2 regions of the Mitsuaria sp. BK037 genome follow, and region 2 is predicted to be linked to the other one. Evidence: riboswitches for the same ligand, from Rfam matches in the RefSeq annotation. Region 2 holds a riboswitch; the other holds the start of a gene.
What was found. Region 2 has a riboswitch for cobalamin ahead of FHT37_RS23395 (TonB-dependent siderophore receptor). Riboswitches for the same ligand answer to the same signal wherever they lie in the genome.
Positions count from the first base shown of each region.

Region 1: linked by a shared signal. The riboswitch ahead of FHT37_RS08970 (TonB-dependent receptor domain-containing protein) and the one ahead of FHT37_RS23395 (TonB-dependent siderophore receptor) in region 2 are both predicted to bind cobalamin.

Region 1 covers NZ_JACHYS010000001.1:2,164,066-2,175,627, reverse strand. The annotation lists gene acnD (Fe/S-dependent 2-methylisocitrate dehydratase AcnD) at 1-1,661, shown strand, start outside; gene prpF (2-methylaconitate cis-trans isomerase PrpF) at 1,658-2,905, shown strand; gene FHT37_RS08980 (oxaloacetate decarboxylase) at 2,988-3,851, shown strand; gene FHT37_RS08975 (hypothetical protein) at 4,012-4,446, shown strand; gene FHT37_RS08970 (TonB-dependent receptor domain-containing protein) at 4,635-6,527, opposite strand; cobalamin riboswitch at 6,597-6,873, opposite strand; gene FHT37_RS08965 (LysR family transcriptional regulator) at 6,972-7,895, opposite strand; gene metE (5-methyltetrahydropteroyltriglutamate--homocysteine S-methyltransferase) at 7,992-10,328, shown strand; gene FHT37_RS08955 (GMP reductase) at 10,596-11,562, opposite strand, start outside.
Region 2 covers NZ_JACHYS010000004.1:538,415-549,976, reverse strand. The annotation lists gene FHT37_RS23415 (ribose-phosphate pyrophosphokinase) at 1-89, shown strand, start outside; gene FHT37_RS23410 (50S ribosomal protein L25/general stress protein Ctc) at 207-824, shown strand; gene pth (aminoacyl-tRNA hydrolase) at 937-1,653, shown strand; gene FHT37_RS23400 (hypothetical protein) at 1,655-2,233, shown strand; cobalamin riboswitch at 2,229-2,496, shown strand; gene FHT37_RS23395 (TonB-dependent siderophore receptor) at 2,604-4,523, shown strand; gene cobU (bifunctional adenosylcobinamide kinase/adenosylcobinamide-phosphate guanylyltransferase) at 4,607-5,233, shown strand; gene FHT37_RS23385 (ABC transporter substrate-binding protein) at 5,230-6,225, shown strand; gene FHT37_RS23380 (iron ABC transporter permease) at 6,225-7,346, shown strand; gene FHT37_RS23375 (ABC transporter ATP-binding protein) at 7,343-8,296, shown strand; gene FHT37_RS23370 (cobyrinate a,c-diamide synthase) at 8,573-10,156, shown strand; gene FHT37_RS23365 (hypothetical protein) at 10,164-10,625, shown strand; gene FHT37_RS23360 (DUF2149 domain-containing protein) at 10,622-11,071, shown strand; gene cobN (cobaltochelatase subunit CobN) at 11,068-11,562, shown strand, end outside.

The DNA.
Region 1 (11,562 bases), on a different contig from region 2:
CCTATGCCAAGGCGGCGGGCCTGTGGTCCGGCGTGGGCGGCACGCTGGACGACGTGGCCTACCGGCGCGTGCTGCGCTTCGACATCGGCGCGGTCGAGCGCGCGCTGGCCGGCCCGTCGAACCCGCATCGCCGCCTGCCGACCGCGATGCTGCGCGAGCGCGGCATCGCGGCGCCCTGGGTGGACGAGCCCGGTCGACTGCCCGACGGGGCGGTGATCATCGCGGCCATCACCAGCTGCACCAACACCAGCAATCCGCGCAACGTCATCGCCGCGGGCCTGCTCGCGCGCAACGCGCGGCGGCAGGGGCTGGTCCGCAAGCCCTGGGTCAAGACCTCGCTGGCGCCCGGCTCGCGCGCGGTGACGCTCTACCTGGAGGATGCCGGCCTGCTGGCGGACCTCGAAGCGCTGGGCTTCGGCGTCGTCGCCTATGCCTGCACCTCGTGCAACGGCATGTCGGGCGCGCTGGACCCGGCGATCGAGCGCGAGATCGTCGAGCGCGACCTCTATGCGACCGCGGTGCTGTCCGGCAATCGCAACTTCGACGGCCGCATCCATCCGCGCGCGCGGCAGGCCTTCCTGGCCTCGCCGCCGCTGGTGGTGGCCTACGCGCTGGCGGGCACGATCCGCTTCGACATCGAGCGCGACGTGCTCGGCGTCGTCGACGGGCGCGAGATCCGCCTGCAGGACCTGTGGCCGGACGACGAGGAGATCGACGCGCTGGTGCGCCGCTGCGTGAAGCCGGCGCAGTTCCGGCGCGTCTACGACCCGATGTTCCCGATCGCGCCGGTCGCGACCGAAGCCAACAAGGTGGCCGGGGCGGCCGGGGCGACAGCGCCGCTCTACGACTGGCGCCCGCGCTCGACCTACATCCGGCGGCCGCCGTACTGGGAGGGCGCGCTGGCGGGCGCGCGCACGCTGCGCGGCCTGCGCGCGCTGGCGGTGCTGCCCGACAACATCACCACCGACCACCTGTCGCCGTCCAATGCGATCGAGGTCGACTCGGCGGCTGGCGAATACCTCGCGCGCATGGGCGTGCCAGTGGAGGACTTCAATGCCTACGCGACCCACCGCGGCGATCACCTGACCGCGCAGCGGGCCACCTTCGCCAACCCGACGCTGTGCAACGAGATGGTCCGCGACGCGTCGGGCGAGGTCATCCCGGGCTCGCTGGCGCGGCTGGAGCCTGACGGCACCGTGATGCGGATGTGGGAGGCGATCGAGACCTACCTGGCGCGCCGCCAGCCGCTGATCGTGATCGCCGGCGCGGACTACGGCCAGGGCTCGTCGCGGGACTGGGCCGCGAAGGGCGTGCGGCTGGCCGGCGTGGAGGCGATCGTGGCGGAGGGCTTCGAACGCATCCACCGCACCAACCTCATCGGCATGGGCGTGCTGCCGCTGGAGTTCCTGCCCGGGACGACGCGGCGCACGCTGGGCATCGACGGCTCGGAGCGTTTCGACGTGCTGGGCGTGCCGGCGCCGCGCACGATGATGACGCTGGTGCTGCATCGCCGTGACGGCGTCCGCACCGAAGTGCCGGTACGCTGCCGGATCGACACCGCCGAGGAGTTGTCGATCCACCAGGCGGGCGGGGTGCTGCAGCGCTTCGCCCAGGACTTCCTCGCGGCCGCGACGCCGCCGATGCGCCACGCAACGACATGAGCTTTCCACCTGCCTTGAAGATCCCCGCCGTCTACCTGCGGGGCGGCACTTCCAAGGGCGTGTTCTTCCGGCTGGAAGACCTGCCCGCCAATTGCCGGCGCCCGGGCGCCGCGCGCGACCGGCTGCTGCTGCGGGTGATCGGCAGCCCCGATCCCTACGGCAAGCAGATCGACGGCCTGGGCGGCGCGAGCTCCAGCACCAGCAAGGTGGTGATCGTGTCGCGCAGCGCGCGGCCCGGTCATGACGTGGACTACCTCTTCGGCCAGGTGGCGATCGACCGGGCGCTGGTGGACTGGTCCGGCAACTGCGGCAACCTGTCGGCGGCCGTCGGGCCGTTCGCCATCGAGGCCGGGCTGATCGACGCGGCGGCGCTGCCGCGCGACGGGCGGGCGACGGTCCGCATCTGGCAGGCCAACATCGGCAAGACCATCGTGGCGCAGGTGCCGATGCAGGACGGGCAGGTGCTGGAGCGCGGCGACTTCGAACTCGACGGCGTGGCTTTTCCGGGCGCGGAGATCGAGCTGGCGTTCCTGGATCCGGGCGAGGAGGGCGACGGTGCCAGTGCTGCTGCCGGTGCCGGTGCCGGTGGGCGGGGCGCGAGCGCGCTGTTTCCCACCGGCCGCGTCGTCGACGAACTGGCGTTGCCCGAGAGCTTGGTCGCCGGCGGCCGTCTGCGCGCGACCCTGATCAACGCTGGCATCCCCACCGTCTTCGTCGACGCGGCGGCCCTCGGCTACACCGGCATCGAGGCACAGGACGCGGTCAACGGCGACGCGGCGGCGCTGCGGCGGCTCGAGGCGATCCGCGCGCACGCGGCGCTGCGTATGGGGCTGATCGGCGCGCTCGATGAGGCCGCCTCCCGTCAGCACACGCCCAAGTTGGCCTTCGTGGCGCCGCCGCAGTCCTATCGCGCGTCGAGCGGCCGGCTCGTCGAGGCCGGCGACATCGACCTGCTGGTGCGGGCGCTGTCGATGGGCCGGCTGCACCACGCGATGATGGGCACGGCCGCCGTGGCCATCGGCGCCGCCGCGGCGATCCCCGGCACCGTCGTGTGCGAAGCGGCCGGCGGCGCGCCGCGCGCGTTGGTGCGCTTCGGTCATCCCTCAGGCACTTTGCGCGTGGGCGCGGAGGCCGCGCTCGTCGATGGCCAATGGCGCGTGACGCGCGCCGTGATGAGCCGCAGCGCGCGCGTGCTGATGGAAGGCGTCGTGCGGGTGCCTGGCGACGTGCTCGCCGGCGCCTGATGCCGGCGTCCCGCAGGCCGGATCGAGACCACCTTCCTTCCCCATTCCCCTTTCCAGCTTTCAGATCGACAAGAGCAGACCCATGACCTCTCCCCGCCAGACCTTGCGCACGCTGGTGCAAGCCCGCCGCGGCGTGCTCGTGCCCGGCGCGTTCAACGCGCTGTCCGCCCGGGTGATCGAGGACCTCGGCTTCGAGGCCCTCTACATCACCGGCGCCGGCGTGACCAACATGTGGTTCGGGCTGCCGGACCAGGGCTTCATGGGCCTGGCCGAGATCGCCGACCACACGGCCCGCATCCGCGACGCGGTGGCGCTGCCGCTGATCGTCGATGCCGACACCGGCTTCGGCAACGCGCTCAACGTGCGGCATGCCGTGCGCACGCTGGAGCGGGCCGGTGCCGACTGCATCCAGCTCGAGGACCAGGTCGCGCCCAAGCGCTGCGGTCACTTCAGCGGCAAGGAGGTGATCCCGACCGAGGAGGCGGTGGGCAAGATCAAGGCGGCGGTCGACGCGCGACGCGACCCGGACCTGATGATCATGGCCCGCACCGACGCCTGCGCGACCTTGGGTTTCGAGGCCGCGGTGGAACGCGCGCTGCGCTTCGCCGAGGCCGGCGCGGACCTGCTGTTCGTCGAGGCGGTGACGACGCCGGATCAGATCCGCGCGCTGCCGGGGCGCCTGCCGGTGCCGCAGCTGATGAACATGGTGATCGGCGGCAGGACGCCGATCACCGATGCGCAGGAGTTGGAGTCGCTCGGCTACGGCGTCGTGCTCTACGCCAACGCGGCGCTGCAGGGCGCGGTGGCGGGCATGCAGAAGGCGCTCGGCGTGCTGAAGGCGCAGCGCCGGATCGACGAAGACCCGGCGCTGGTCGCCCCCTTCGCGGAGCGCCAGCGGCTGGTGGGCAAGCCCGGCTGGGATGAATTGGAGAAGAGGTACAGCTGAGGGCGCTGGTCGCCAATGGCTCTGGTCAGTATCGATGGGGGGAATGACCACCGTCGATCACTTCCCCCCTCAAGACCACATTTCGGAGGAATGACGTTCGCCGGCTCCACGTGGAGACTGCAGGCCATCCATCAGGACTTGGGCAAGAAGGAGCAGTTTCATGACGAGGACGACAAGCGACGAGGGGACGGGCATCGAGGACCTGTCGAGGGCGCTGCGGTTCCCCAGCACGATCTTCGGGGCGATGGCCGACGACGGCCTCGAAGCGCGATGCGAGGATGCGGACTGGCACGAGATGCCGAATGAACTCAGGCGCGTGCTGGCGCATCACGGCGCTTCGGTGGATTACGTGCGGCTGATCCTGAAGCGCGCCGCGCGCTTCGTCCGGCGCCATTCGCTGCGCCTGGCCGGGCCCCCCTGGTTGGACATCACCTGCGTGGAGGATGTCGCCGCCGGGGCGATGTATGTCGTGCCCCTCGACATGAGTCCCAAGCGGTCGCTGGCCTGGGACGAGCGATTTCTCTCCCGCCTCGCCGACCAGGACCTGCTGAAGGGCTTCTTCATGGTCAGCTTCTGCGGCCGCTCGGCGGCCTGAACGACCAGGCCGCATCCAGTCCCGGAGAGTTGCCATGAGCGTGAGCGCCGAAGACTTCCTGTACGTGTCCCGCGCCTTGATGAACAAGGACGGTGAGACTTGGCGACGTGTCGCCGCCAGTCGGGCCTCCGAAGCGCGCATGGACAGCCAGCTCACCGCTGGCGCCCATGCCGCATGGAGGGCCCGGCTCAGAAGCCCTTTATGTCATAGCGCACGCCGACCCAGGCCTGGCGGCCGAGGCCCTGGTAGGCGTAGACCGGCTCGACATCGCGGTCCGCCGCGTTGAGGACCTTGGCCTCCAGGCGCCATTGCGGCAGGAAGCGCCAGCTGGCGCGCAGGTCGAGCAGTGCGTAGCCGCCCAGCGTGGCGCCGATGTCCGGTCGCTTGCCGATGTCGGTCAGCGTCGCCCCCGCGCTCCAGGCGCCGGTGTCGTAATCGACGGAGACACTTTCCTGGTGCGCCGCGCGACGGATCAGCCGCGCGCCTGTGTCGGTGTCCTTCGCATCGAGGAAGTCCACGTTCGCGGCCAGGTTCCAGTTGCCGATGCGGTGCGCGCCGGTCAGCGTCGCGCCGGTGAGCTTGGCCCGGCCGACGTTGGCCGCGCAGCCGAAGGCGAAGTCCGGTGCCGGCGGGCACAGGGCCGGATCGGGGTTGTAGATGATCAGGTCCTTGACCTTGTTGCGATAGACCGTCGCCGACGCGCTGCTCGCGCCGGAGCGCCAGTTCAGGCCGATCTCCGCGCTGCGGCCCTGCTCGGGACGGATGTCGCGGTGGCCGTAGAAGGGGAAGTCGGTGTCGTTGAAGGTCGGCGCGCGGAAGGTCTTGCCAGCCAGCGCCCGCAGCTTCAGCGTCGGACTCAGCGCGATGCTGCCGCCCAGGCTGCCGGTGGTGTTGTCGCCGTAGACCGAGTTCTCGTCGCGGCGCAGGTTGGCCTCCAGGGCGGCCGGGCCGAACAGGCCGCTGTAGCCCGCGATGTAGGCGTTGTTGGTGCGCTTGAGCGTGTCGCTGGTGACGCCGTCCGCCTTTTCCTCGAGGCGCTCGTAGGCCAGCACCAGTTGCTGGTCCGGCGCCAGGCGCAGCGCGTTCTGCCAGGTCGCCTGGTCGCGGGTGGTTTTGAAGCGCGTCGCGTCGGTCAGGCCGCTGACCGAGTCGTCGGTGCCGCGCGCGAACTGCAGCGTCGTCGTCCAGATCGGCGAGAGCGTGCCGCGGTAGTCGAGCGCCGCCTGGCGCGTCTTGAGCCGGTTGCGGAAGTCGCCTTCCGGATGCGCGACGAACTGGTCGTCGAAAGTCGCGCTGTCGTATTGCGCGTTCAGGCGGCTCTGCGTCGCGCTGACGCCGATGTGGTGGCCCTCGGCCGGCGTGAAGCCCAGCCGGGCCGACGCCACCGTGCGGGTGAAGCCGTCCTTGTCCGGGTTGTAGGAGCTGTTGCCGCGGTCGCCGCGGATCGCGGTCGTGCCGTCACTGGTGTCGCGGCTGAGGCTGGCTGCGTAGTCGAAACCGGCCCGCGCGCCGCTGACCGAGACGTCGCCCTGGCGCGAGCCGTATTCGCCCACGGCCGCACCGGCACGCAGGTCCAGCGGGCCCTGGCCCTGCCGGGTGACGATCTGGATCACGCCGCCGACCGCATCGGCGCCGTACAGGCCGGAGGCCGGACCGCGCAGGACCTCGATGCGCTCGATGTTGGCCAGGCTCATGGCCTCGAAGGACACCTGGCCCAGCGTCGCCGAGCCGACCCGCACGCCGTCGATCATCACGACCGTGGCGCTGGTGTTGGCGCCGCGCAGAAAGTAGCCCGCCGTCTGGCCGGGACCGCCGTTGGCCGCCAGCTGCAGGCCGGCGTAGCGGCGCAGCACGTCGGCGACGCTGCCGGCGCCGCTGTCGCGCAGGGTGTCGGCGTCGATGAGCACGACGTCCGCGACGCTGCGGCTCAGCGGCTGCGCCTCACGGGTGCCGATGACGATGACCGGGTCGAGCGAGGACTGCGCGACGGCGACGGAGGGGACGGTGGACAGGACCGGTGCGGCGATCAGCGCGGCACGGGCAACGGCGCGCAGCGCGGCGCGGGGACGGGAGGCTTGCATGTCGGAATCACAAAGCGGCGGCAGACGGCCGCTTCCCCGCGGCCGCATGCGGAATGGACCCATCACGGGGCGATGGGTCCGCCTGTTGGCCGGTATCCGGGCTGTCGGAAGAACGAACCCGTGGTGCCTTCCCGGACGACCGTCCAGTGGATCCAGCCACGAGTCGCGCGCCGCTGGGGCCGATGCCATCGGGGGGCGACGGCGTCGGCCGGGGCGCGCCTTCCGCTTACCGTTGCGGGGGCAGCTCAGGTTGGGGCCGTGGCCGCGGGCGGGCGACCCTTCCTGATTCCCGTTGAACTGCGCCGGCGGAGGGCCGGGCGCGAGCACCAACGGGCGGCATCATAGCGGCGGCCCCGTGGCGCCGATGCCGCATCCGGGCCTGACCACGGGGCGGGGCGCTCGGCACGCCGCCGGCCTCACCGGCCTCACCGGTTCGGCGCGCGCTCACAACAGGCTCACGCCGCCCAGGTTCACCAGCGAGGTCTCGCGCATGATCCGCACGAAATCGGCCAGGAAGGGCTTGGCCGCCAGCCGCCCGGTGCTCACCGCGTAGAGCCGGCCGGTCAGGCCCGATGGCCCGATGCGCTGGCGCGCCACGTAGCCCCGCGCCAGGTAGCCCTCGACCGCCCACAGCGGCAGTGCCGCGAAGCCGCGCCCGCTCGCGACCAGCTGCAGCATCGCCACCGTCAGCTCGCTGGTGCGGCGTGGCGGCGTCACGCCGGCGGGCTTGAGCACGCTGCGCACCAGGTCCAGCATCTCGTCGGGCACCGGGTAATGGATGTAGGCCTGCGCGGCGAAGTCCTCGGCCTCCAGCCAGGGCTTGGCCAGCAGCGGGTGCCCCTTGGGCAGCAGCGCCACGATCTCGAAGCTGAACAGCGGATGCACCGCGACGCCCGCTTCCTCCGCGTCCACGTCCGAGACGATCGCCAACTCGGCGCGGTCCTGGTGCAGCAGCCCCACCGGATCGGCCTGGAAGCCCGACACGATGTCGAGCTCGACCTCCGGCCAGCGCTCACGGAAGGCATCCATCGCCGGCATCAGCCAGTCGAAGCAGGTGTGGCACTCGACCGCGATCCGCAGCTGTCCGGCCGATCCCTCGACCAGCTTGCGCACGTCGCGGTCGGCCTCGTCGATCTGCGGCAGCACCAGCTCGGCGAGCTTGAGCAGCCGCTGCCCCGCCACGCCGAAGCTCAGCGGCGAGGACTTGCGCTCGAAGAGCTCGGTGCCGTAATGGTCCTCCAGCCCCTTGAGCTGGTGCGACAGCGCCGACTGCGTGAGGTTCAGCAGCTGGGCCGCGCGCGAGAGGTTGCCCGCCTCGCGCAGGGCCAGCAGCGTGCGTAGGTGGCGCAGCTCCAGAGGTGTTTGCATGAGCGAACCTAATGACGAAGACGAAAAACTTTCGTTTGAATCATAGTGCGCTCGCGGCGAACATTCCGAATCCCATTCAATTTCGACGAGAACAACATGATTCGGACTCATGTGCTGGGCTTTCCCCGCATTGGCGCCAACCGCGAGCTGAAGTTCGCCCTGGAGCGCCATTGGCGCGGCGAGATCGACGAGGCGGCGCTCCAGGGCGTCGCCGCCGAGTTGCGGGCCCGGCACTGGCGCCTGCAAGCCGGCGCCGGGCTGGACCACGTCACCGTGGGCGACTTCGCGCTCTACGACCAGGTCGCCGACTTGATCCAGCTGTTCGGCTGCGAGCCGGCACGCTTCGGCTTCACCGGCGAGGAGTCGCCGCTGCGGCGCTACTTCGCCATGGCGCGGGGCGTGGCGGCGCATGAGCACGGCGAGGCCTGCGGTTGCGGCGCTTCGGCGGGCGAGGGCGCTGCGGCGCTGGAGATGACCAAGTGGTTCGACACGAACTACCACTACCTCGTCCCCGAGTTCGACGCCGCTACCGCCTTCACGCTCCATGCCGACCGACTGCTGGCCGAGGTCGACGAGGCGATCGCGCTCCCGGCGAGTCCCAAGGCCGCACTGCTCGGGCCGGTGAGCTTCCTGTTCCTGGGCAAGAGCAAGGAGGCGGGCTTCGACCGCCTCGCGCTGCTGGACCGCCTGCTGCCGGTGTACGAGCAGCTGCTGGTGAAGCTCGCGGCGCGCGGCGTGACCTGGGTGCAGCTCGACGAGCCCATCCTCGGCCTGGACCTGGCGCCGGCCTGGCAGGACGCGCTGCGCCGAGCCTACGAGCGGCTCGGCCAGGTCGACCAGCAGGTGCTGCTGGCGAGCTACTTCTCGCCGCTGGCGGGCAACCTGGCGCTCGCCTGCGGGCTGCCGGTGGCCGGGCTGCATGTGGACGCGGTGCGCGCCGCCGGTGAGCTGCTGGACGTCGCGCGGACGCTGCCGCTGGACCGGGAGTTGTCGGTCGGCATCGTCGATGGCCGAAACGTCTGGCGCGCCGATCTGGACGCGGCGCTCGAGACCGTGCACGAGGTGCGCGAGCTGCGCGGCGGGCGGCTGTGGCTGGCGGCGTCGTGCTCGCTGCTGCATGTGCCGATGAGCCTGCGCGACGACCCGGTGGTCGATGCCGACGTGCGGCCGTGGCTGGCCGGCGCGGTCGAGAAACTGGAGGAGCTGCGCGTGCTCAAGCGCGCGCTGTGGGGCGACGAGGCGGCGGTGGCCGATGCGCTGATCGAGGCGCGTCAGGCGCGCGCCTCGCGCTTGGCGAGTCCGCGCGTGCGCCGGCTCGACATCGCCCGGCGCGTCGCGGCGCTGCCGGCGGATGCGGACCGGCGCGCGTCCCCGTTCCCGCGGCGCCAGGCCGCGCAGCGTGAGCGGCTGCGCCTGCCCGCCTTCCCGACGACCACGATCGGCTCGTTCCCGCAGACGCCGGCGATCCGCGCGGCGCGCGCGGCCTTCAAGCGCGGTGAGCTCGATGCCGAGGCCTATCGCGCCGCGATGCGCGGCGAGATCGAGGACGCGGTGCGGCGCCAGGAGGCGCTCGGGCTGGACGTGCTGGTGCACGGAGAAGCCGAGCGCAACGACATGGTCGAGTACTTCGGCGAGCAACTGGACGGTTTCGCGTTCACCGCCAACGGCTGGGTGCAGTCCTACGGCTCGCGCTGCGTGAAGCCGCCGGTGCTGTTCGGCGACGTCGCGCGGCCGGCGCCGATGACGGTCGAGTGGACGCGCTTCGCGCAGGGCCTCACCGAGCGGCCGATGAAGGGCATGCTCACCGGGCCGATCACGATCCTGCAATGGTCCTTCGTGCGCGACGACCAGCCGCGCGCCGACACGGCGCTGCAGATCGCGCTGGCCATCCGGGACGAGGTCGCCGACCTGGAGGCGGCCGGCATCGCTGTCATCCAGATTGACGAGCCGGCGATCCGCGAGGGACTGCCGCTGCGCCAGGCGGAGCGGGCCGGCTACCTCGCGTGGGCGACGCGTGCCTTCCGTGTCGCCGCGTCACCGGTCGGCGACGCGACGCAGATCCACACGCACATGTGCTACTCGGAGTTCAACGACATCCTCCCGGACATCGCCGCGATGGATGCCGACGTCATCACCATCGAGACCAGCCGCTCCGACATGGAGCTGCTGCGCGGTTTCGGCGGGGAAGGGGGCGGCTTCCGCTATCCCAACGAAATCGGCCCCGGCGTCTACGACATCCATTCGCCCCGGGTGCCCGGCAGCGACGAGATGCTGCGGCTGCTGCGCAAGGCGGCGGAGGTGATTCCCGCGGATCAGCTGTGGGTCAATCCGGACTGCGGCCTGAAGACGCGGGGATGGCCGGAAACCGAGGCGGCGCTGCGGCACATGGTGGAGGCGGCGAAGGCGTTGCGTGGCGAGGGGCTCGTCCGCTGAGCGACGACGCGGGGGACGACCACTTCGCAGTGGGGGTGGCCCACCTCGATGAGGGGCTGGAAGGGCGACGGGCGCTCATTTCAGGGCACGCCGGACGTGTTGAAGAACTGCGCTCCGGAGGCTTTCCTTGAAGTTCGACACGGGGGCGCGTCCGGACGATGGCATCACCAATATTTCCACTGTCGTCATTGATTTCGGCTGAAGAAAAACCCGGCCTGAGCCGGGTTTCTCGTTAAGGTTCCTCGTCAACCAGCGGGCAGCGATGTGTTACATGAACAAATGTTCTCCGGCGTTCTCACCGCCTAGCACCACGTAATTCACCTTGCGCAGATCCGCCAGGCTGCGACCGCCAGCGTAGGAAATCGAGCTCTGCAGGTCTTCTTCCATTTCCCGGAAGGTGTCGGCCAGCTTGCCCTTCACCGGCTCGAGGATGCGCTTGCCTTCCACGTGCTTGTATTCGCCCTTGTTGAAGTCGGACGCGGAGCCGTAGTACTCCTTGTAGCGCTTGCCGTCGACCTCGACGGTGTTGCCCGGCGACTCCTCGTGGCCCGCGAACAGCGAGCCGATCATCACCATCGCCGCGCCGAAGCGCACGCTCTTGGCGATGTCGCCGTGATGGCGGATGCCGCCGTCGGCAATGATCGGTTTGGTCGCCACGCGCGCGCACCACTTGAGCGCCGACAACTGCCAGCCCCCCGTGCCGAAGCCGGTCTTGAGCCGCGTGATGCAGACCTTGCCCGGGCCGATGCCGACCTTGGTCGCGTCCGCGCCCCAGTTCTCCAGGTCGATGACGCCCTCCGGCGTGCCGACGTTCCCCGCGATCACGAAGGTCTGCGGCAGCTTCTGCTTGATGTGGGCGATCATCCGCTGCACCGCGTCGGCGTGGCCGTGGGCGATGTCGATGGTGATGTAGTCGGCGCCCAGGCCCTCGGCCGCGAGGCGGTCGATGAGCGCGTAGTCGGCTTCCTTGACGCCGGCGCTGAGGGAGACCAGCAGGCCCTTGTCCCGCATCGTGCGGGCGAAGGCGACCGCGTCCAGGTCGAAGCGGTGCATCACGTAGAAGTAGCCGTTGGCGGCCAGCCATTCGGTGATGGACTCGTCGACGACCGTCTTCATGTTGGCCGGCACCACCGGCAGCTTGAAGCGGCGGGGGCCGAAGTCGATCGAGGTGTCGCACTCGCTGCGGCTGGTCACGCGGCACTTGCGCGGCAGCAGCAGGATGTTGTCGTAGTCA
Region 2 (11,562 bases):
TTGCCTTCCTGTTCGCCGAAACCATCCGCCGCATTTCGGACGGTGAATCGGTGACCTCCCTCTTCAGCGAGCAGAACAACAACTTCTGATCGCGTTGCCAGTTCCGGCCGCTGTTCGCGAGGACAGCGGCCGTTTCGTGAAGGTGCCTGGTCGCGGGGCCTTCAACCGGAGCGCCATGGGGGTGCTCCGTCAATTTGGAGTCAGATATGAAATTCGTCGCTTTCGAGCGTAAGCAGCAGGGGACCGGAGCGAGCCGCCGCCTGCGTTTCGCCGGCAAGGTGCCCGGCATCGTCTACGGTGCTGGCGAGCCGGCCCTGGTCGAACTGGACCACAACGCGCTGTACCACGCCATGAAGAAGGAAGCTTTCCACAGCTCCATCCTCGACATGGAAGTGGACGGCAAGACCACGCAAGTGCTGCTGCGTGACTTCCAGATGCACCCGTACAAGCAGCAAGTGCTGCACGTGGACTTCCAGCGCGTCGACGCCACGACCCGCATCACCAAGAAGGTGCCGCTGCACTTCGTCGGTGAAGCCGAGTCGCCGGCCGTCAAGACCGACAAGGGCACCGTGAACCACGTGCTGACCCAGCTGGAAATCACCTGCCTGGCGCAACAGCTGCCCGAGTTCATCGAAGTGGACCTGAGCAACCTGACGATGGGTCACTCGATCCATGTGAACGACCTGAAGCTGGCCGATCACATCAAGGTCGTCACCCACGGCAAGCCGAACCCGGTCGTCGCCACCCCGGTGCCCCCGGTCGTGGAAGAGATCGTGGTGGCCGCCGCTCCGGCCGCGGACGACAAGAAAAAGAAGAAGAAGTAATTTCTTCCTCTGCGACGGGCATGCAGCCGACGAGGCGCGTGTCCATCGCCCCGAAGAAGGCCCCGCTTGCGGGGCCTTCTGCATTTGGGCTCGACGCTGATAATTCCTCCCCATGATTCGTCTCTTTGTCGGCCTGGGCAATCCCGGCCCGGAATATGAGGACACCCGGCACAACGCCGGGTTCTGGTGGATCGACGCGCTGGCGCGCGGCCTCAAGGTCACGCCGCAGCTGGACACCAAGTACTTCGGCCTGGTGGCGCGCGTCAACGATGCGCCGGGCGCCGCCGGTCCGATCTGGCTGCTGCAGCCGATGACCTACATGAATCTCTCCGGCAAGTCGGTGGCGGCGCTGGCGCGCTTCTTCAAGATCGCGCCGGAGGAGATCCTGGCGATCCACGACGAGCTCGAGATCGCGCCGGGCGAGCTCAAGCTCAAGCAGGGCGGCGGCAACGCCGGCCACAACGGCCTGAAGGACATGCAGGCCCAGTTGGGCAGCGCGAACTTCTGGCGCCTGCGGCTGGGCATCGGCCACCCGGGCCACAAGGGCGAGGTCGCCGGTTATGTGCTGCGCAAGCCGCCGCTGGCGGAGCGCCAGGCGGTGGAGGACAGCATCGCCAAGTCCTTCGAGGCCTTCAAGCTGATGACCGCCGGCGACATGGCCAAGGCCGTGGCGCTGCTGCATGCCAAGCCGCCCAGACCCAAGCCGCCCCGCCCCGCCCACCTGCCGCCGAAACCTGGCGTCCCACCGACGGGGGCGTCGGCCGCCGCCACGCCGGCGACGTCCACTCCCCCCGTGCCCGATCCCGTTCCCCCGACCTCCGGAGCCTGACATGCCGACGCGCGCCCCCTCGATCCTGATGACTGTTGTGCTGGTCCTCATGTTCGGCGCGGCGCACGCGCAGCCCGAGAGCGCCAAGCCCAAGCCCGCGCAGGAACGCACCTTCGGCTACTACCGCTGCGGCCCGCAGGGCCTGGACCTGCGCGACAGCCCCTGCCCCGAAGGCCCGTCGCAGGCGCTGGACCTGCCGCAGGACCGCGTCGATCCGAAGGAGGCCGCCGCCGCCCGAAAGCGCGCCGCCGACGAGTCCCGCGAGCTCGCAACGCGGCAGCGCGAACGCGAACGCCTCGCGGGGCAATCGCCCGCACCCGCCGCCGCCGGCATCGATGGCTCGATCGAGCCCCGGCCCCCGAAGGCGTCGACGCGCCCCTCCAAGCCCGCCGATCCGAAGAAGCCCAAGCCCAAGGATCCGAAGCAGCCGCCCAAGAAGAAGCCCAAGCTGCCGAAGTCGCCCGACCCGTCGCTGCCGCCCAAGCCGACGACCAAGCCCGGCAAGAAGGCGCCCGCGATGGTCGGCGATGGCGCGCTCCAGCCACTGCCCAGACGCGGCGAGGCGGAAACACCTCGCTAGAATGCGCGCCGTTGGTGCTCGCGCGGACATTGCGTCCGTGCAGTTAAACGGGAATCAGGAAGCGGGCGCATCGCCGATGCGCGAGCCAACCTGAGCTGTCCCCGCAACGGTAAGTGGCCGCCGGCCGCGCGCCCCGGATCCTGACGAAGGACCCGGCACGCCGCCGGCACTGCCTGTCCCCATGTCCACTGGCGCGTCCGCGCTGGGAAGGACACAGGCAGCGGCCACCAGCCCGGATACCGGCCAACAGGTGGTGCCCGCCAGCCGATCCCGACCCGCCCGCTGGCGGATCGACGACGCAGCCGGCGGCATCGTTCCTCAGACGTCCTGCGGGTGAGCAGGGCCCTGAACCCGTCGTTGGTCCGTTCTCATGCTTCCGTTCGTTTCGCGCGCGCGCGCCGGTGCCCGCTCGCTGCTCGCCTTCACGCCGCTGGCGCTCGCCGCCACGGCCTTCGCGCAGTCCGCGCCCCCCTCCACCCCGGACGTTTCCTCGGCAGACGCCACCGCTCCCGCGAGCCGGCTCGACGAGGTCACCGTCACCGGCTCGCGCAGCCCGATGCGGCTGGGCGACATCGCCGCCGACCTCACCGTCATCAACCGCGACACCATCGAGCGCCAGGGCTTCGGCAACGTCGCCGCGCTGCTGCGCAACGTCGCCGGCCTGCAGATGACCAACAACGGCGGGCCGGGCAACACCACCTCCGTCTTCATCCGTGGCGCCGAGACCCGCCACACCGTCGTCCTGATCGATGGCGTGCGCATCGACGGCCAGTCCACCGGCGGCGCGCGCTGGGAGAACCTGCCGGTCTCGCTGATCGATCGCGTCGAGGTGCTCAAGGGCCCGGCCAGCGCGCTGTACGGCTCCGACGCCATCGGCGGCGTGGTGCAGATCTTCACGCGCCAGGGCAGCGGCCGGCCGCAGCTGGACCTGGGCGTCGGCGGCGGCAACCTTGGCCAGGTCAAGGCCGACGTCTCGCTGCTGGGCGGCAATGCGGACTTCGACTACGCCGGCTCGCTGGCCGTCGACCGCGGCACCGGCTTCAACGCCTACGGCCTCACGACCAGCAGGAGCTTCAATGCCGACAAGGACGGCTGGCGCAACTACAACGGCAGCCTGCGCCTGGGCGGCCGCATCGCCGAGGGCCAGCGCCTGGAGCTGCTCGGCCTGAAGAGCCGCAGCGACGTCGGCTACGACGCCGGCAAGAACGCCGACGACCGCGGCATCACCGAATCCATCGCCGCCAAGCTCAGCCTGAAGTCGGTCTGGTCGCAGGCGCTGTCGACGCAGCTCTCCGTCGGCCAGTCCGAAGAGAACTACGAGACGCGCCCCAGCGCCCCCTACCTGACCAGAACCCGCATCCGCAGCGCTTCGCTGCTGGGCTTCTACCAGATCAATGCCGCGCACCAGCTCAATGGCGTGCTGGAGCGGCGCGAGGACCGCCTCGTCAACGCCGACCTGGTCGGCGGCGGCGCCGGCACGCGCAGCCAGAACGCGGTCGGCCTGAGCTACCTCGGCACGCTGGGCGCGCTGAGCCTGCAGGCGCACGGCCGCCACGACGACGACAGCGAGTTCGGCGGCATCGACACCGGCAGCCTGGCGGCCGGCTACCGGCTCGGTGGCGGCTGGCGGGTGACGGCCTCGGCCGGCAACGCCTTCCGCGCGCCGACGCTGTTCCACCGCGGCAGCGTCTACGGCCCGGACACCAGCCGGGGCTTCCCGGAACTGCGGCCGGAACGCGGCCACAACCGCGAGGCCGGCCTGGCCTGGACCCAGGGCGACCTGGACTTCGCCATCACCACCTTCCGCAACCGCGTCAGCGACCTGATCGCCTTCGGCGCCGCGGGCAGCTGCCGCTCCACGACCGGCTGCTACACCAACGTCGCGCGCGCGATGCTCAAGGGCACCAGCCTGAAGGGCGGCGCGACCCTGGGCGCGGTCAAGCTCAGCGCCACCGCCGACTTCCTCGACCCGACCGACGCCAACACCGGCCGCCAGCTGCAGCGCCGCGCCAAGCGCTTCGGCACGCTGCGCGCCGAGACGACGCTGCGCGCCTGGACGCTGGGCGCGAACCTGGTCGGTTCCGGTGAGCGCTTCGACGACGCCGCCAACAAGACCCGGCTCGGCGGCTACGGCCTGCTCAACCTGGACGCGCAGTTCGCGTTCGCCAAGGACTGGCGCCTGCAGCTGAACGTCGACAACGCGTTCAACCGCCAGTACCAGACGGCGAACTTCTACAACCAGGCGGGCCGGACCTGGTTCGTGATGCTGCGCTACGCGCCGACGCTGTGAGCGCTGCCCGCCTCGACTCCCGTCCCCCACCGCGCGGACCCTCGCGGTAAGGTCCGCACTTCCCCTTCGCCCCGGAGCCCCGGATGCCTGCTCATCACCTGATCGTCGGCGGCCAGCGCAGCGGCAAGTCGCGCCATGCGGAGCGCCTCGCGCTGCGCTGGGCGCGCACGCCGGGCCATCGGGTCACGGTGGTCGCGACCGCCGAGGCCCATGACGACGAGATGCGCGAGCGCATCGCCCGCCACCGCGCCGACCGGCCGGCCGGCTTCGACACCGTCGAGGCGCCGCTGCAACTGTGCGAGGCGCTGCGGGCGGCGGCATCGCCCCAGCGGCTGCTGGTCGTCGACTGCCTGACGCTGTGGCTCACCAACTGGCTGATGCCGATGGCCGGCGCGCCGCGCCTGGACGACTGGCGCGCCGAATGCGCCGAACTGCGGCGCCTGCTGCCGACGCTGGCCTCGCCGGTGATCTTCGTGTCCAACGAGGTCGGATGGGGCGTGATGCCGATGGGCCGCGAGGTGCGCGCCTACGTGGACGAACTGGGCCGGCTCAACCAGCAGGTCGCGCGGCAGTGCGGCGAGCTGACGCTGATGGTGGCCGGTCAACCGTGGACGCGTCCGGTCGCGCCGCTCGACGAGGACCAGGACGACAACGAGGCGGCCGCCCGCGGGCGCGTCGACGCCACGGACAACGAGGAGAACAAGCGATGAAGTCGATGGGACCCCTGCGCCGCGCCGAGGACGCGCCGGCGCTGCGCCGCAACGCGCGGTCGTGGCGGGCGGTGGCCCGGACCGCACTGTCGCTGGCCACACTGGTGCTGACCGCGACTGCGGCGGTCGCCGCGCCGATCACGATCCAGGACGACCGCGGTCACACGGTGACCTTGCCGGACGTGCCGCGGCGCATCGTCAGCCTGCTGCCTTCGCTGACCGAGACCATCTGCGAGCTGGGCGATTGCGCCAAGGTCGTGGGCGTCGACCGCTTCTCCAACTTCCCCGCCAGCGTGCAGAAGCTGCCCCGGCTCGGTGGCCTGGACGACACCAGCATCGAGGCCCTGGTCGCCCTCAAGCCCGACGTCGTCGTGGCCGGCGTTTCGGCGCGCGTCATTGATCGCCTGGAAGGCCTGGGTCTGCGCGTCGTGGCGCTGGAACCCAAGAGCATGAACGACGTCCAGCGGGTGCTGGGCAAGATGGGCCGTCTCCTGGGGAAGGAGGACGACGCGCGCCGCCTGTGGAACCGGGTCGACGGCCACATCGCGCAGAGCGCCGCCACGCTGCCGCCGGCCGCGCGCGGGCTGAGCGTCTATTACGAGGTCGACGCCGGGCCCTATGGCGCCGGCACCGCGTCCTTCATGGGCGAGATCCTCGCCCGGCTCGGCGCGAAGAACATCATCCCGGCCGAACTCGGGCCCTTCCCCAAGCTCAATCCCGAGTTCATCGTCCGCGCCGACCCGCAGGTGATCATGGTCGGCCAGCGCAACGCCGCGGGCCTGCCGCAGCGACCGGGCTGGTCCGCGATCCGCGCCGTCAAGCAGCAGCGCATCTGCGTCTGGGTGCCGGCCGAGTCCGACGTGCTGGTGCGCCCCGGCCCGCGCATGTCGGAAGCGGCGGCGCTGATGGCGCGCTGCCTGCGCGAAGCGGCGCAGGGGCCGGTGGCCTGGCCGACCACGCCCTTCAACGCACCGCCCGGAGGCATGCGCTGATGCGCGCCAAGTCCGCTTCGTCGGCCACGTCGGCTCCGTCGGCCTCATCGGCTGCGTCGGCTGCGTCGGCTGCGTCGGCTGCGTCGGCAGCATCGGCTGCATCGGCTGCATCGACCGCGTCCGCCAGGATCGCCGCGCAGTTCGTCGCGCTGCTCGTGCTGGGCGCGGTGCTGCTCGCGCTGGGCCTGGCGATCGGCAGCCTGGGCTGGAGCCCCTGGACCGAGGCCGGCGACACGATGCGGTTGATCCTCTGGGACATCCGCGCGCCGCGTTCCCTCGGGGCCTGGTTGGCGGGCGCGCTGCTGGCGCTGGCCGGCGCGGTCGCGCAGGGCCTGTTCCGCAACCCGCTGGCCGATCCCTACCTGCTCGGCTGCTCGGCCGGCGCATCGCTGGGCGTGGCCGCGCTGCTCTTCGTCATGGGCATCTCGCCGGCGGCGGCGGCGCTGGCGCTGCGCGTCGGCATGACCGGCGCGGCCTTCGTCGGCGCCATCGGCGCGGTGCTGCTCACGCTGGTGCTGGCGCGCGGCGTCACGCAGAGCCTGCGGCTGCTGCTGGCCGGCGTCGTCGTCGGCGTGGTGCTGGGCTCGGGCGCCGCGCTGCTGACGCTGATGAACCCCGACATCCTGCGCGCGATGCAGGCCTTCATGCTGGGCAGCACCGGTTATGTCGGCTGGAGCGCGGTGCAAGTCATGGCCGTCGCCCTCGGCCTGTGCCTGCTGACGGCGCTCGGCTGCAGCCGCACGCTGGACGCGCTGACGCTGGGCGAGGACACCGCCCGCTCGCTGGGCCAGCGCCTCACGCTCATCCGGCTGCTGCTGATCGCGACGCTCTCGCTGGCCACGGGCGCGGCGGTCGCGCAGTGCGGGCTGATCGCCTTCGTCGGCCTGGTCGCGCCGCACCTGGTGCGCAGCTGGGGACCGACGACGCATGGCGCGCTGCTGCTGCTGTCCGCGCTGACCGGCGGCGCGCTGCTGCTGGCGGCCGACATCGCCGCCCGCTGGGTCATCGCGCCGCAGGAGCTGCCGGTGGGCATCATCACCGCGCTGCTGGGCGGCAGCTACCTGCTATGGCTGATGCACAGACGCAAGGCGCATTTCGGCGGCGCGGGAGGCAGCCAATGAGCGCTGCCCGATTCGACGACGGCAACCGGCCAGGCGCTGGCGGCGTGCCCGCAAGCTCTGGCGCATCGTTCGCGACCGGGAGCGCCGGCACCTCCGAGACCGCGGCCGATGTCGCGTCCGCCGCCGTCGCCATGAATGCTGGCGCAAGCGACCACGCAGCCCAGGCGGCCGACGCCGTGACACTCGGCCACGTGCCCGCGCTACGCATCGAGCTCCGCGCGCTGTCGCTGGGCCACCGCCAGGTCCTGCACCCGCTGTCGCTGGCGCCGGCGCCGCGCGCGTGGACGGCGATCGTGGGGCCGAATGGCGCCGGCAAGTCCACCCTGCTGCGCGCGATCGCGGGCCTGCTGCCCTTCGACGGCACGCTGACGCTGGACGGCAAGCCGTGGCAGGCCTGGCCGGCGAAGGCGCGTGCGCGCCAGGTCGCGTGGCTGGGCCAGAACGAGGCCGCGTCCGAGGACCTGACCGCCTACGACATCGCGATGCTCGGCCGCCTGCCCCACCAGCCGTGGCTGGCGCCGGCGAGCGCGGCCGACCATGCCGCGGTCGAGCATGCGATGCGCCAGACGCAGAGCTGGGACTGGCGGGACCGCGCGCTGGGCAGCCTCTCCGGCGGCGAGCGTCAGCGGGTGTTGCTGGCGCGGGCGCTGGCGGTGCATTCCGGCGTGCTGCTGATGGACGAGCCGCTGGCCCACCTGGATCCGCCGCACCAGAGCGACTGGGCGCGCATCGTGCGCGGCCGCGTCGCGGCGGGCGGCGCGGTGGTCAGCGTGCTGCATGAACTCAATGTCGCGCTGCAGGCGGACACGCTGGTCGTCATGGATGGCGGCCGCATCGTCCACCAGGGCCCGCCCCACGACCCCGCCACGCACGACGCGCTGCAGCGCGTCTTTCACCACCGCCTGCTGATCCTGCAGGTGCAAGGCCGATGGGTGGCGCTCAATGAATGAAGGCCGACGTCCCGCTCCCATGGACGAGCGCTCGCACCTTCGGACTTCCTCTCCCATGTGCGAGCGCTCGGACCTTCCGACTCCCTCTCCCACGGCGTGGGAGAGGGTGGGGGTGAGGGTCGTGGCCCCGCGCCAACCATCGACGCTGCGCTGCCGGTGGAAGACCCTCACCCCTGCCCTCTCCCACTCCGCGGGAGAGGGGGAAAGACAGCGCCCGATGCACGACGCGAAGACGAAGACGACGAGGACAACGACAACGACGGAGCCGATGCCGCGATGACCGACTGCCCCGCCTTCCTGATCAGCGCGCCGGCTTCTGGCCAGGGCAAGACCAGCGTCACCGCGGCCATTGCGCGCTCGGCGCGCCGGCGCGGCCTGCGCGTGCGCGTCTTCAAGACCGGCCCGGACTACCTGGACCCGATGGTGCTCGCCCGCGCCAGCGGCCACACCGTCTACCAGCTCGACCTCTTCATGGGCGGCGAGGCGCACTGCCGCGAGTTGCTGGCGCAGGCGTCGCGCGAATCGGATCTGGTACTGGTCGAGGGCGTGATGGGCCTGTTCGACGGCAAGCCCAGCAGCGCGGACCTGGCGGCGGCCTTCGGCCTGCCGGTGATCGCGGTGATGGATGCCTCCGCGATGGCGCAGACCTTCGGCGCGCTGGCGACGGGCCTGGCGCGCTTCCGCGACGACATCCGGGTGGTGGGTGTGATCGCCAACCGGGTGGGCAGCGACGCGCATGCGCGCATGGTCGGCGAGTCCCTGCCTGCCGACCTGCCGCTGATTGCCGCGCTCAAGCGCGACGCCTCGCTCTCGCTCCCCGAGCGCCACCTGGGCCTGGTGCAGGCGCTGGAGCTCCCCGACATCGACGCGCAGCTGGACGCCTGGGCCGATGCCTGGGACGCAGGCACCGCCCTGGCCACCCCCGCGGCTGCCGCCCGCACATCGACATCCCTGCCCGAAGCCGCACCGCCCCACACGCCTGCCACGCTGACCGTCGAAGTCCTCGATGGTGGTGGGACGGGCGACCGGGGGCCCCTTTTCGGAACTCAAGGGAGGAATTTGCTTGCCGGTAGGCAAGCAAAGGTAGGAGATGGAGAAAAGGGGCCCCCGGTCGTCCGTCCGGCGCTCGGTCCCGTGGAGGCGGGTTTGCCGCTCACCGGCCGACGCATCGCCGTGGCGAGCGACGCGTGTTTCTCCTTCATCTACCCCGCCAATCTCGACCTCCTTCGCGCGCTTGGCGCGGAGGTCCTGACGTTCAGCCCGATCGCCGGCGAGCCCTTGCCCGCGTGCGAGGCCGTGTGGCTGCCGGGCGGTTATCCCGAGCTGCACGCCGCGGCGCTGCGGGCGCATGCGGGCTTCTTCAGCGACCTGGCCGCGCACCTGGCGGCGGGCAAGCCGCTGCTCGCCGAATGCGGCGGGATGCTGGTGTTGCTGGATGAGCTGAGCGATGCCGACGGGGCAGTCCATCCGATGGCGGGCCTGATGCCGGGCCGTGCCTCGATGCAGAAGCGGTTGGCTGCGCTGGGCTTGCAGTCGCTCGACTGGCCGGAGGGCGAGTTGCGGGGCCACACCTTCCATTACTCGACGATGGCGACGCCGTGGTCGCCGGTGGCCACCGCGCGCAATCCCAACGCCGGCCGCGCGGCCGAGGCGCTCTACATCGCGGGCTCGCTGCGGGCGAGCTACGTGCATCACTACTTCCCTTCGAACCCGGCCGCCGTCGCCGCGTTCTTCGGCGGCGCCACCGCGACCGCCGCCACCGCTGACGCCCACGCTGCCATCGCAACCGCTGCCGTCACCGCGACCGCTCCCACCGCCGATGCGGCCCCCGCCCACCCCCATCCCCTTGCCACGAACTGAGTTCCCCATGCTGCTCGAATCCGGATTCGCCCACATCGCGCAGGCCCTGCTGTGGCCGGTGCTCATCCTCGTCGCCCTGGGCTTCGTCTATGCGCTGTGGAGCGCCGGCGCCACGCTGATGGAAGCCGTGCAGCGCCGCCGTCCCGGCTACCGGCTGCTGCAGGTGCCGGTCGGCAGCTCGCTCGAGACGCTGGAGCTGCAGGTCGTGCGTCGCCTGGAGGCGCCGCGCCTGCTGGGCCGCGTCGCCCCGCTGCTGGGCCTGATCGCGACCATGGTCCCGCTGGGCCCGGCGCTGCAGAGCGTCGCGGCCGGCCAGGGCCAGCAGGCGCTGGCGGTGTTCAGCTCGGCCTTCTCGGGCGTCGTGCTCGCGCTGGCCGCGGCGGCGATCGCGCTGGTCGTCTACTCGATCCGCCGCCGCTGGCTGCTGGCCGAGCTGCTGGCGATCAAGACCGAACAGGGCTGGGCATGAGCACCGGCCGCCGCCTGTCCATCCTCGCCGAGGAGGACGACGACCCGATGCTGTCCGCGGTGAACCTGGTGGACGTGTTCCTGGTGCTGGTCGTCGCGCTGCTGACGGCGGTCGCGCTGCAGCAGCAATCGCATGCGAACGAAACGGTGATCCGCAACCCCGGTCAACCGGGCATGGAGATCGTCGTCCGCAAGGACGGGCAGGAGATCAAGTACCGCGGCAACGGCGGCAGCGCCGAAGGTCAGGGGGAGCGCGCCGGCGTCGCCTACAAGATGAAGGACGGCTCCATCATCTACGTGCCCGAAGCCGGTGAGGCTGGCGCGGCCGGAACGCCGGGCGGCTCGCCCGCGGCCACGCCGGCCGGTCCCACGAGCCCTGCTGCGGGCGGCGGTCGCGGCGCCGCGGCGGCCCCCGCGCCGACGACGGCCGGAACGCCACAACCATGAGCGTCCGCGCCCTGCTGGCCCGCCGCCTCGCGGCCGCGGCCCTGAGCTTCTGCGCGGCGGCGTCATGCGCGTCGGCGGGCGCCGGAGGCGCGGCCGCCGGCACTCCGGTGCTCTTCCTCAGCGTCGACATCACGCCCGCGGCCAAGCACGCGCTGCTCGAGCGCGAGGGAAAGGCCGCCGGCTTCGCAGTCCGGCAGATCGAATACCCGCTGCGCGGCGCGCCCATCGAGCAGGATCCCGCGCTCGACCGCGCGCTGCGCGAGGCCGCGCTGGTCTGGGTCGACATCCCGCATGCGACCGCCGAGGCGCGGCTGCGCCCGATCGTCGACGCCGCGCTGCGGCGCGTCGGCAGGCCGGAGACACAAGTGCTGTGGATCCCCGCCGGCGAGCCCACCCCTAGCGACCGCAGCCTGCGCGCCTACCTGCAGGCCGGCGGACCGACCAACACGCGCATCGCCTTCGCGCTCGCGCGGGCGCAGCTCGCGGGCGCG